Regions from separate parts of the Diaphorobacter sp. JS3050 genome, predicted to be linked through region 3. Evidence: predicted binding sites of a transcription regulator. Region 3 holds the regulator's gene; each other region holds the start of a gene.
The links. The regulator NrdR, encoded in region 3, represses ribonucleotide reductase genes. The targets are predictions, from matches to a motif close to CACNANATNTNGTG.

Region 1: a site for NrdR is predicted at 2,735-2,748, ahead of HND92_RS16190 (ribonucleoside-diphosphate reductase subunit alpha). Genes of this name have one in related genera too.
Region 2: a site for NrdR is predicted at 2,273-2,286, ahead of HND92_RS00550 (ribonucleoside triphosphate reductase). Genes of this name have one in related genera too.

The regions. Positions count from the first base shown of each region.
Region 1 is NZ_CP053553.1:3,380,653-3,384,750, reverse strand. Features, by position in the region: gene HND92_RS16190 (ribonucleoside-diphosphate reductase subunit alpha) at 1-2,647, opposite strand, end outside; gene ampD (1,6-anhydro-N-acetylmuramyl-L-alanine amidase AmpD) at 3,003-3,602, opposite strand; gene HND92_RS16180 (sigma-54 dependent transcriptional regulator) at 3,583-4,098, opposite strand, start outside.
Region 2 is NZ_CP053553.1:125,969-130,066, forward strand. Features, by position in the region: gene nrdD (anaerobic ribonucleoside-triphosphate reductase) at 1-140, opposite strand, end outside; gene HND92_RS00550 (ribonucleoside triphosphate reductase) at 231-2,258, opposite strand; gene HND92_RS00555 (EAL domain-containing protein) at 2,552-4,098, opposite strand, start outside.
Region 3 is NZ_CP053553.1:2,422,468-2,426,565, forward strand. Features, by position in the region: ZMP/ZTP riboswitch at 1-77, shown strand, start outside; gene glyA (serine hydroxymethyltransferase) at 112-1,356, shown strand; gene nrdR (transcriptional regulator NrdR) at 1,369-1,818, shown strand; gene aroC (chorismate synthase) at 1,895-2,995, opposite strand; gene HND92_RS11645 (CBS domain-containing protein) at 3,089-3,544, opposite strand; gene HND92_RS11650 (O-acetylhomoserine aminocarboxypropyltransferase) at 3,643-4,098, shown strand, end outside.

The DNA.
Region 1 (4,098 bases), 960 kb from region 3:
CGAGCTTCTTGCCTGAGGCGCCGGCCATATAGATGTTCAGGCTCTGCGCCTGGTCGATCCATTTCTGTCGACGCGCCGCCGCTTCGACGAGCCAGGTGGGAGCGACTTCAAAGGCCGTGGCATACAGTGCCTTGACGGTGAGGGGAACGCGGTCGATCGCGTGCAGCGATCCCTTGAAGTGCTTGAGGTCCATGAGCATCACGTCGTCCCACAGGCCCAGCTGCTTCAGGTCGCGCACCAGGTACTGGTTGATGACCGTGAACTCTCCCGAGAGGTTGGATTTGACGGAGAGATTGCCGAAGGAGGGCTCAATGGAGGCGTCCACGCCAACGATGTTAGAGATGGTGGCTGTGGGCGCAATGGCGATGCAGTTGGAGTTGCGCATGCCGTCTTGCGCGATCTTGGCGCGCAGCATGTCCCAGTCCAGACGGGTCGTACGGTCCACCTCCACGTATCCGCCACGTTCCTGCTCCAGCAACTGCAGTGAATCCAGCGGCAGGATGCCCTGGGACCACAGAGAACCCTGGTAACTGGAGTATTGGCCCCGTTCTTGGGCGAGATCGGTTGAGGCCCAGTAGGCGTAATAGCAGAGAGCCTCCATGGAGGTATCGGCAAACTCCACTGCGGCGTCGCTTGCGTAGGGGATGCGCAGTTCATACAGCGCGTCCTGGAACCCCATCAGGCCCAGGCCGACGGGGCGGTGGCGCAGGTTGGAGTCCTTGGCCTTCTGTACGGCGTAGTAGTTGATGTCAATCACGTTGTCCAGCATGCGCATGGCCGTGCTCACGGTTTTGCGCAGCTTGTCGTGGTCGATGCCTCCGTCCTTGAGATGGCGCGCGAGGTTCACCGATCCCAGGTTGCAGACGGCCGTCTCGGCATCGCTGGTGTTGAGCGTGATCTCGGTACAGAGATTGGAACTGTGCACTACGCCTACATGCTGCTGAGGAGAGCGGATGTTGCACGGGTCCTTGAAGGTGATCCAGGGATGGCCGGTCTCGAACAGCATGGACAGCATCTTGCGCCAGAGGTCGACGGCCGGTACGCGTTTGAACAGAGGCAGCTCGCCGCTCTCGGCCTTGGCCTCGTAGGCGATGTAGGCTTTCTCGAAGGCCTGTCCGTACAGGTCGTGCAGGTCAGGGACATCCGAGGGGGAAAACAGTGTCCACAGGCCCTTTTCCATTACGCGTTTCATGAACAGGTCGGGAATCCAGTTGGCCGTGTTCATGTCGTGTGTGCGTCGCCGGTCGTCGCCGGTGTTCTTGCGCAGCTCCAGGAATTCTTCGATGTCCAGGTGCCAGCTTTCCAGGTAGGTGCAGACGGCACCCTTGCGCTTGCCGCCCTGGTTCACGGCCACGGCCGTGTCGTTGACCACCTTGAGGAACGGCACCACGCCTTGCGACTCGCCGTTCGTGCCCTTGATGCGTGCACCGAGGGCGCGTACGCGTGTCCAGTCGTTACCCAGGCCGCCCGCGAACTTGGACAGCAGGGCGTTTTCCTTGATGGATTCGTAGATGCCCTCCAGCTCGTCGGGCACCGTCGTCAGGTAGCAGCTGGACAGCTGCGAGCGCAATGTCCCGCTGTTGAACAGCGTGGGCGTGCTGCTCATGAAATCGAAGGAGCTGAGCAGTTCGTAGAACTCGATGGCGCGGGCGTTGCGGTCGTCCTCGCGCAGCGCCAGGCCCATGGCCACGCGCATGAAAAAGGTCTGAGGCAGCTCGATGCGCGTTTTGCGCACATGCAGGAAGTAGCGGTCGTACAGCGTCTGTAGGCCAAGATAGTCGAACTGCAGGTCGCGCTCGGCCTTCAGTGCGCTTCCCAGGCGCTGCAGGTCGAATTCCATCAGGCGCGGGTCGAGCAACTCGTTGTCCACGCCCTGGCGGATGAACTGTGGAAAATTTTCGGCGTAGGCCAGGGCCATGTCGGCGGGATTCACGTCGCGGCCTAACACCTCGCGCACGATGGTGTGCAGCAACAGTCGTGCCGTCGCGTAGGTGTAGCCGGGATCTTTCTCGATCAGGGTGCGCGCCGCGAGGATGGATGCCTTGTACACCTCGTCCATGGGTACGCCGTCGTACAGGTTGCGCATGGTCTCCGCGATGATGGGCGCGGCCTGGACGTCCGATCCCAGGCCCGTGCATGCGGCTTCCACCAGGCTCTGCAGGCGCAGAATGTCAAGCTCCACGCGCTGACCTTGGTCCTGTACATACAGGGCCGGCATCTGGGGTAGCAGTTGTTCCTTCTTCTGTGCGCGTTCTTGCGCGCGGCGCTCGCGGTAGAGCACGTAGGCGCGTGCCACCTCATGATGGCTGCCTCGCATCAGGCCCAGCTCCACCTGGTCCTGCACGTCTTCAATGTGGAACGTTCCTCCTGCGGGGCGCGAGCGCATCAGCGCGCGCACGACTGCCTGGGTCAGCTGATCCACCACTTCGCGCACGCTCGCCGAGGCTGCTCCCTGTGCCCCGTGAACGGCCAGGAATGCTTTCATCATCGCCACGGCGATTTTTTGCGGCTCGAAGGGCACCACGGCGCCGTTGCGGCGGATGATCTGGTAGTGCATCAGTGGATGGGCCCCGGTCGGCGTGGCCGACGGGGTGGCCCGTGCAGGCGATGGGGTGTCAACAGGAGCGGATAGGGGCGCAGCGTGCATGGAGGTCCTCGGAGGTGTTCGGAGAAATGGCCAGGCGGACGGCAGTCACCTTCGGCCGGCGAAACGGCGGCGTAGACTGTCGCCGCACACTATATCTAGTGTGTGTTGATGGCTCAAGACACTAGGGGTAGTGTATCCCCGTAAGAGGCTGGCGAGATCGTTTCGACGTGATTGAACGCCTGGGCCTTCTACTGCCGTCGCAGCCCCCGTAGGATCAGGCCCGCATCCGACGGCTTGAGCCATGGTGCGGCATGCTGGCCGATCTTGCGCGCAAACGCGCGTGCAACTTCATCCTGAGCAGTGAAGGCGAGGCGAAGGCGCAAAGTGCGGCAATGCGTCCGGGTGGCTGGAGGGATCAGCACCCTGGCGGAAAAAGAACACCCGTGCCGGCGAAGGCTCCATGAAGTACACGCCAGTCAAACCCAGGGCCTGGGTCGTGTTTGCGTTCAGGGGCGATGTGCTCATGTCCCGCGATGTAGCGCACGGGGTAGCGCTGCCGCAGCGCCTTGCAAAGGGTCACAAGGGTGGCGTACTGCGCCTGCTCAAAGCTCCCACCTTCCAGCCCCTCGAGCTCAACGCCGATCGAGTCGTCGTTGCAGGCATCGCGCCCCCGGTAGTGGGAACGGCCCGCGTGCCAGGCGCGTCGGCCCACGTCCACGAACTGCCACAGCACACCTGCGCGCGTGATGAAGAAATGCGTCGACACTTCCAGGCCGCGAATCTGCTGGAAATAAGGATGGGCGTCCCAGTTCAGCCGGTTCATGAAAAGCCGGTGCACATGACCCCCGCCAAACTCTCCGGGGGGAAGGCTGATGGAATGCACCACGATGAGGTCCACGCTGGCCTGCGGGGGGCGTGGCCCGTGGTTGGGCGAGTCCATGCGTCTCGCATTCGCGTACCAGCCGCCATGCCAGGCAGGCCGCCGGGTCGCAGGCTCAGGGCTGCGCGTCGCCATGGCTGTCGCCGTCTTGCGGTACCTCGATGTGCAGCCGGGCAATCCGGTAACGGATTTGGCGCAGGCTGATGCCCAGGCGGGCTGCGGTGGCCGTGCGGTTGAAACCCGCCTCGCGCAGGGCGCGCACGAGTATTTCCCGTTCCTGCTGGTCGAGCCAGGCTTGCAGATCGTTGGGCAGGGGCATGCCTTCGCTGATGCCGGACCAACGAGGGGGCGCGTGCGGCTCAGCGGGCTGCGCGATGGCTGGTGCGGACGGTACGGGCTGCGGTAGGGGCGGCGGTGCCTCCACTGTGGAGGCTGGCGCGCCTTCAACGTGCAGCTCATGGCCATCGCTGAGGGCTACCGCGCGGTGCAGCAGGTTTTCCAGCTCGCGCACATTGCCGGTGAGCGGGTGCTGTGCAATGCACTGCAGCGCTTCCTCTGTCAGGTGGGGAACGGCCACCCCCGATTCTTGCTCGATACGGGCCAGCAAGGCCTCGCACAGCGCGGGCAGGTC
Region 2 (4,098 bases), 1.7 Mb from region 3:
TGCTTGCCGGTGTTGAAGCTGGCTACGGGGCGGTGGTAGCCCATGACGCGCGTCCAGACCTCGCAGGGCTGGCGCTCGGCGTCGGTCAGCTGCATGGCGGTGGCCAGGGCGGTGTTCTCGGTGGCGGAAAAGTGGGTCATGACAAACTCCTGGGTTGGTGGTGGAAGAACTTCAAAAACAATAGCTGTTGACGCTTGCTACATAAGCGCTAGAGGCAAATTTCGTTCAAATCACGCCGCCAGCCGCGCGCGCTTGGCGGCCAGGCGCTCCTCGTCGCAGCGCGGGCAGAACGGGTGTTCGCCCGCGAGGTAGCCGTGCGTGGGGCAGATGGAGAAGGTGGGCGTGACGGTGATGTAGGGCAGGCGGAAGTGGGTGAGCGCCCGTTTCACCAGCTCGCGGCAGGCCGCGCCGCTGGAGATGCGCTCGCCCATGTACAGGTGCAGCACCGTGCCGCCGGTGTACTTGCCCTGCAGCGCCTCTTGCCGCTGCAGCGCCTCGAACGGGTCGTCGGTGAAGCCCACGGGCAGCTGCGACGAGTTGGTGTAGTACGGCTGCGCCTCGGTGCCGGCTTGCAGGATGGCGGGCCAGCGCTTCTTGTCTTCCTTGGCAAAGCGGTAGGTGGTGCCTTCGGCGGGCGTGGCTTCCAGGTTGTAGAGGTGGCCGGTCTCTTCCTGGAACTGCACGATGCGCGCGCGCACATGGTCCAGCAGGCGCAGGGCGAACTGGTGACCCCAGTCGCTGGTGATGTCGTGCGCGCCGCCGGTGAAGTTGCGCACCATCTCGTTGATGCCGTTCACGCCCAGCGTGCTGAAGTGGTTGCGCAGCGTGCCCAGGTAGCGCTTGGTGTACGGGAACAGGCCCTGGTCCATCAGGCGCTGGATGAGCTTGCGCTTGACCTCCAGGCTCTGCTTGCCCAGTTCCAGCAGGCGGTCCAGCGCCGCCAGCAGGGCCGCCTCGTCGCCCGCGTGCAGATAGCCCAGGCGTGCGCAGTTGACGGTGACCACGCCCAGGCTGCCGGTCTGCTCGGCGCTGCCGAACAGGCCGTTGCCGCGCTTGAGCAGCTCGCGCAGGTCCAGCTGCAGCCGGCAGCACATGGAGCGCACCATGTTGGGCGACAGCTCGGAATTGATGAAGTTCTGGAAGTACGGCAGGCCGTACTTGGCCGTCATGTCGAACAGGGCGACGGCGTTCTCGCTCTCCCACGGAAAATCGGGCGTGATGTTGTAGGTGGGGATGGGGAAGGTGAACACGCGGCCCTTGGCATCGCCCGTGGTCATCACGTCGATGTAGGCGCGGTTGATGACGTCCATCTCGGCCTGCAGCTCGCCGTAGCAAAACGGCATCTCCACGCCGCCGATCACCGGCACCTGCTCGCGCAGGTCCTCGGGGCAGGTCCAGTCGAAGGTGAGGTTGGTGAACGGCGTCTGCGTGCCCCAGCGCGAGGGCACGTTGAGGTTGTAGACCAGCTCCTGGATGCACTGGCGCACGGCGGCGTAGTCCATGCCGTCCTTGCGCACGAAGGGCGCCATGTAGGTGTCGAAGGACGAAAACGCCTGCGCGCCGGCCCATTCGTTCTGCAGCGTGCCGAGGAAGTTCACGATCTGCCCCACGGCGGAGCTCATGTGCTTCGGGGGCCCCGCCTCCACCTTGCCCGGCACGCCGTTCAGCCCCTCGTGCAGCAGCGTGCGCAGCGACCAGCCCGCGCAGTAGCCGCTGAGCATGTCGAGGTCGTGGATGTGGATGTCGCCATTGCGGTGCGCCTCGCCGATCTCGGGCGCGTAGACGTGCGAGAGCCAGTAGTTCGCCGTCACCTTGCCTGCCACGTTCAGGATCAGCCCGCCCAGCGAGTAGCCCTGGTTGGCGTTGGCGTTCACACGCCAATCGGCGCGCGTGAGGTACTCGTTGATGGAGCTTTCCACATGCACCAGCGTCTGCCGGTCGGCGCGCAGGGTGGCGTGGCGCTGGCGGTAGGCCATGTAGGCGCGCGCGGTCTGCAGATGGTTGGCGGCGATCAGCGTCTGCTCCACCACGTCCTGGATCTGCTCGATGGCCGGTGCCTCGCCATGGAAGCGGTGGATCAGCACCTTGGTGGCCTGCGCCGTGAGCAGACGGGCCTCGTCCTCGCCGAACTCGCCCGTGGCCTGGCCGGCCCGTGCGATGGCCGACTGGATGCGCACAGCATCGAAAGGTGTGCGCTCGCCGTTGCGTTGGATGACGTCGCGCGGCAGGCTGGCGACGATCGGAGATGGTGGTGTCATGGCAACCCTTAAAACACTACATATAGTGTTCACCATACCTATCAAACACTATAGGTAGTTTGATCAGGCACAAACCGCAGGGCAGAAAAGGGCCTGTGCAGAGGGGGCTGCGGTGCGCGGCTTGTGGCCCGAGCGCCACGGGGTGGGGCCGCAGCAGGCCCGCGCCCGAGAGGCTGGGCGGGGGATCGGGGCGCCGTGGGGGGTTGACGCCTTTTGGCCTTCTGGCGCTGGAGGGGTAAGCGCTGGAAGCTATTAAAACAGTAGCAACCGGGTTGCGTGCGGCGCGACGCGTGTCAGGCCAACTCGACGCCGGCCTGCGCATTGCGCACAAAGGCCTCGAACGCGGCGGGCTCCAGCGGCCGGCTGTACCAGTAGCCTTGCATTTCGTCGCAGCCGCAGGCCTGCAGCAACGCGGCCTGCTCGGCCGTCTCCACGCCTTCGGCAATGGTGGCCATGCGCAGGCTGTGGGCCATCTTGATGATGGCCGTCACGATGGCCTGGTCGCTGGCCTGGTGGGCGAGTTCGCGCACGAAGGACTGGTCGATCTTGAGCTTGTCGATGGCGTAGCGCTTGAGGTAGCTCATGGAGGAATAGCCTGTGCCGAAGTCGTCCAGCGCCACGCGAAAGCCCACCTCATGCAGGCGGCGGATGGTGGTCTCGGCCTGTTCCGGGTTCTTCAGCGCGACGGCCTCGGTCAACTCCACCTCGATGCGCTGGGGCGAAACGTCCATGCGCTGCAGGATGCGCACCAGCTCCTCGACGAAGTGCGGCCGCGCGAACTGCGCAGCCGATACGTTCACCGCCACCACCAGCGGCGGCAGGCCCGCGGCATCCCAGGCGCGCAACTGCTGCGCCACCTGCTCCACCACCCAGAAATCGATGGCCACGATGGAGCCGCTTTGCTCGGCGATCGGGATGAACTCGGCCGGAGACACCAGCCCCCAGCGCGGATGCCGCCAGCGCAGCAGCGCCTCGGCGCCCGCCAGTGCGCCGCTGCCCAGCGTGCGCTGGGGCTGGAACACCAGGAACAGCTCGCCGCGGTGCGCCGCGTCCTTGAGGCCGGCGGCCAGCTCCAGCGAACGTTGCGTGTGCGCCTGCATCTCGGGTGCGAAGAAGCGCAGCCCGTTGCGCCCGTCCTGCTTGACGCGGTACATCGCCACTTCCGCGGCGGACGCCAAGGTGCTGGCGGTGCGCGCGTCGTCGGGGTAGACGGCGATGCCGGCCGACGCGCTGACGGATACGGCATGGCCGTGGATCTGCAGTGTGGTCTGCAGCTGCGCCAGCGCATCCTGCGCCAGCAGCGCCACCGCCGCCTGGTCCGCCAGGGGCACGATGGCCGTGAACGCGTCGCCCGAATAGCGCGCCACGGGAATGTGCGGCGCCAGGCAGGCGCGCAGCCGGTTGCCCATCTCCAACAGCAGTTCGTCACCGGCCGCGTGGCCCAGGGTTTCGTTCACCAGCTTGAAGTTGTCCAGGTCGAACCACAGCACCGACACCCGTTCGTGGCTTGCGTCGGCGCGGTCGATGGCTTGCGTCAACTGTTCGTCGAAGGCTTTCTTGTTGAGCAGGCCGGTCAGCGTGTCGTAGTTGGAGAGGGCGCGGATGCGCTCCTCCGCCTCGCGCCGCTGCGTGATGTCCTCCATGTGCGCGACGTAATGCGTCACTTCGCCGAACACGTCGCGAACGGGGTAAAGCGAGGCGTTTTCCGTGTAGACCTGTCCGTTCTTGCGGCGGTTGATGAGTTCCCCCTGCCAGGGCAGGCCGCGCGGCAGCTTGGTCCACATATCGGCATAGGTGGTCCGCGGCGTCAGTCCCGACTGCAGCACGCGCGGGTTGCGGC
Region 3 (4,098 bases):
TCTGCAAACCACTGGGGAGCGTGCCGCGCGGCAGGCACCAGCCCCGCAGCGATCCGTCGTTCGCCTGGGCAGCCCTTGATTGCCAAGGGACACTTAGTTCATCGGACTGCCATGTACCAACGCAATATTCTTGTCGAACAAACCGATCCCGAGGTGTGGGCCGCCATCCAGGCCGAAGACCGCCGCCAGGAAGAGCACATCGAGCTGATCGCCAGCGAGAACTACGCCTCGCCCGCCGTGATGGCCGCTCAGGGCTCGCAGCTCACCAACAAGTACGCCGAAGGCTACCCTGGCAAGCGCTACTACGGCGGCTGCGAGAACGTGGACGTGATCGAGCAGTTGGCCATCGACCGCATCAAGCAACTCTTCGGCGCCGAAGCGGCCAATGTGCAGCCCAACTCGGGTTCGCAGGCCAACCAGGCTGTGCTGATGGCCTTCCTGAAGCCCGGCGACACCATTCTGGGCATGAGCCTGGCCGAGGGCGGCCACCTCACGCACGGCATGCCGCTGAACATGAGCGGCAAGTGGTTCAACGTAATCTCCTACGGACTGAACGACAAGGAAGAGATCGACTACGACGCGCTGGAAGCCAAGGCCCGCGAGCACAAGCCCAAGCTGATCATCGCCGGCGCCTCCGCCTACGCCCTGCGCATCGACTTCGAGCGCTTCGCGAAGATCGCCAAGGAAGTCGGCGCCATCTTCTGGGTGGACATTGCCCACTATGCCGGCCTGGTCGTCGCGGGCGAGTACCCCAACCCGGTGCCGTTTGCGGACGTGGTGACCTCCACCACGCACAAGAGCCTGCGCGGCCCACGCGGCGGCATCATTCTGATGAAGGCCGAGCACGAGAAGGCCATCAACAGCGCCATCTTCCCCGGCCTGCAGGGCGGCCCGCTGGAGCACGTCATCGCCGCCAAGGCCGTGGCCTTCAAGGAAGCCCTGTCGCCCGAGTTCAAGCAGTATCAGCAGCAGGTGACCAAGAACGCCAAGGTGTTCGCGGAAACGCTGATCCAGCGCGGACTGCGCATCGTGAGCGGTCGCACCGAAAGCCACGTGATGCTGGTGGACCTTCGCGCCAAGGGCATCACCGGCAAGGAGGCCGAGGCAGCCCTGGGCAAGGCCCATATCACGATCAACAAGAACGCGATCCCCAACGATCCCGAAAAGCCGATGGTCACCAGCGGCATTCGCGTGGGCACGCCCGCCATCACGACACGGGGTTTCAAGGAAGAGGAAACGCGCCTCACGGCCAACCTGCTGGCCGACGTGCTGGACAATCCGCATGACGAGGCGAACCTGGAAGCCGTGCGCGCCAAGGTGCACGCGCTGACCAGCCGCTTCCCGGTCTATCGCTGATCGACCGCCGCGATGAAGTGTCCCTTTTGCAGCCATCAGGAGACCCAGGTCGTCGAGACCCGCGTCTCCGAGGACGGGGACTTCATCCGCCGCAGGCGCCAGTGCGGCGCCTGCGACAAGCGCTTCACGACCTACGAACGACCGGAAGTCAACTTCCCCACGGTCGTCAAGAAGGACGGCCGCCGCGTCGAATACGACCGCGAGAAACTGCTGGGATCGTTCAAGCTGGCGCTGCGCAAGCGACCGGTGAGCACAGTGCAGATCGACTCGGCCATCGAGCGCATCGAGGAAAAGCTGCTCAACCTGGGGCAGCGCGAGATTCTGTCCAGCCGCATCGGCGAGCTGGTCATGCGCGAGTTGAAGAAGCTCGACAAGGTGGCCTATGTGCGCTACGCCAGCGTGTACCGCAGCTTCGAGGACATCGACGAGTTCCGTGCGCTGGTGGACGAAGTCCGCAAGTAAGCCGCTGCTCTCCCATTGCTCTTCTATTGATAGCTGACAGCGCCCACTGGGCGGGCGCTACAGCCGTTTTTGACCATCACCCCTGGCGGACTGCCGGAATCGGAGCCACGGCCTGCACCACGTCGCCGCATTGCGCACGGTGGCGCAGCGCATGGTCCATGATGACCAATGCGAGCAACGCCTCGGCGATCGGCGCGGCGCGGATGCCCACGCAGGGGTCGTGGCGCCCCTTCGTGATCACCTCGGTACTCTGGCCGTGGATGTCGATGGACTCGCGTGGGCTGATGATGGAACTGGTGGGCTTGATGGCCAGCGACACCTCGATGTCCTGCCCGGTGCTGATGCCGCCCAGCACGCCACCCGCGTTGTTGCTGGCGAAGCCCGTGGGCGTGAGCGAATCGCCGTGCGTGGTACCGCGCTGCGCCACGCTGGCAAAGCCGGCACCGATCTCCACACCCTTCACGGCGTTCAGGCCCATCATCACATGGGCGATGTCGGCGTCCAGCTTGTCGTACAGCGGCTCGCCCAGTCCCACGGGCACACCGGTAGCTTGCACACGAATGCGCGCGCCGCAGGAGTCGCCGGACTTGCGCAGCGCGTCCATGTAGTCCTCGTAGGCCTGCACGTCGGCCACCGGTGCGAAGAAGGGGTTGTGCGGCACATGCTCCCAGCTCTCGAACGGGATGGGCAGTTCGCCCAGTTGGGTCATGCAGGCACGAAAGCGGGTGCCGTATTTCTCGGCCAGCCATTTCTTGGCCACCGCGCCGGCGGCTACGGTGGGTGCCGTGAGGCGCGCAGACGAGCGGCCGCCACCGCGCGGGTCGCGCAGGCCGTACTTGTGCCAGTAGGCATAGTCGGCATGCCCCGGGCGGAAGCTCTGCGCGATGTTGCCGTAGTCCTTGCTGCGCTGGTCGGTGTTGCGGATCAGCAGCGCGATGGGCGTGCCGGTGGTCTTGCCCTCATATACGCCCGAGAGGATTTCCACCGCATCCGGCTCGTTGCGCTGCGTCACATGGCGGCTGGTGCCGGGGCGGCGGCGGTCCAGGTCGGCCTGAATGTCGGCCTCGGACAGTTCCATGCCGGGCGGACAGCCGTCGATCACGCAGCCGATGGCGGGGCCATGGGATTCACCAAAGTTGGTGACGCAAAAAAGGGTACCGAGTGTGTTGCCGCTCATAGGGGTGCGATTATCCCCGAGCCACTGTTACTACCAAAAAAATAGCTGCCAGCGCTTGATTGACAAGCGCTGGCAGCTATTTTGATCACCAAATCAGTTGGCCGGCCGCGATTCTTCCTGCGGCCAGTCGCGGATGTAGGCCTTGAGCAGCTTGTTCTCGAAATTCTGGCTGTCCACCACGGCCTTGGCCACGTCGTAGAAGCTGACCACGCCCATCAGCATGCGCTTGTCCATCACGGGCATGTAGCGCGCGTGGCGGCCCAGCATCATGCGGCGCACCTCGTCCATGTCGGTCTCCAGCGTGCAGGTCAGCGGCGCGTCGTCCATGGCGGTACGCACCAGCATGGTGCCCACGCCGCCACCATTTTTCGTCAGCGCCTGGATCACCTCGCGGAAGGTGAGCATGCCCACCAGGTCGCCATGTTCCATCACGACCAGCGAGCCGATGTCCTTCTCGGCCATGGCATCCACGGCGCGGGCCAGCGGCTCGTCGGGATGCACGGTGTAGAGGGTGTTGCCTTTGAGGCGCAGGATGTCGCTGACTTTCATGGGGAGTCTCCGAAGGGTTCTGCAGGCGCTGCATGCAGCCCGATAGCGAATAAATATAGCCCACAATGGCGCACAAATTCACCACTTTGGAGACATGAATGCCCGGATATTCCGACCCCGGCTTCGACACGCTGGCCCTGCACGCCGGCGCGCAGCCGGACCCCGCCACAGGTGCGCGCGCCGTGCCGATCCACCTGAGCACCTCGTTCGTCTTCGAGTCGAGCGATCATGCGGCGGCCCTGTTCAACCTGGAGCGCCCGGGCCATGTGTACAGCCGCCTGAGCAACCCCACCAACGCGGTGCTGGAGCAGCGCGTGGCAGCGCTGGAGGGCGGCGTGGGGGCGATTGCCGTGGCCAGCGGGCAGGCCGCGCTGCACCTGGCGATTGCCACATTGATGGGCGCAGGCAGCCACATCGTGGCCAGCACGGCGCTGTATGGCGGCAGCCAGAACCTGCTGCACTACACGCTGCGCCGCTTCGGCATTGACACCACCTTCGTGAAGCCCGGCGACATCGACGGCTGGCGCGCCGCCATCCGCCCCAACACCAAGCTG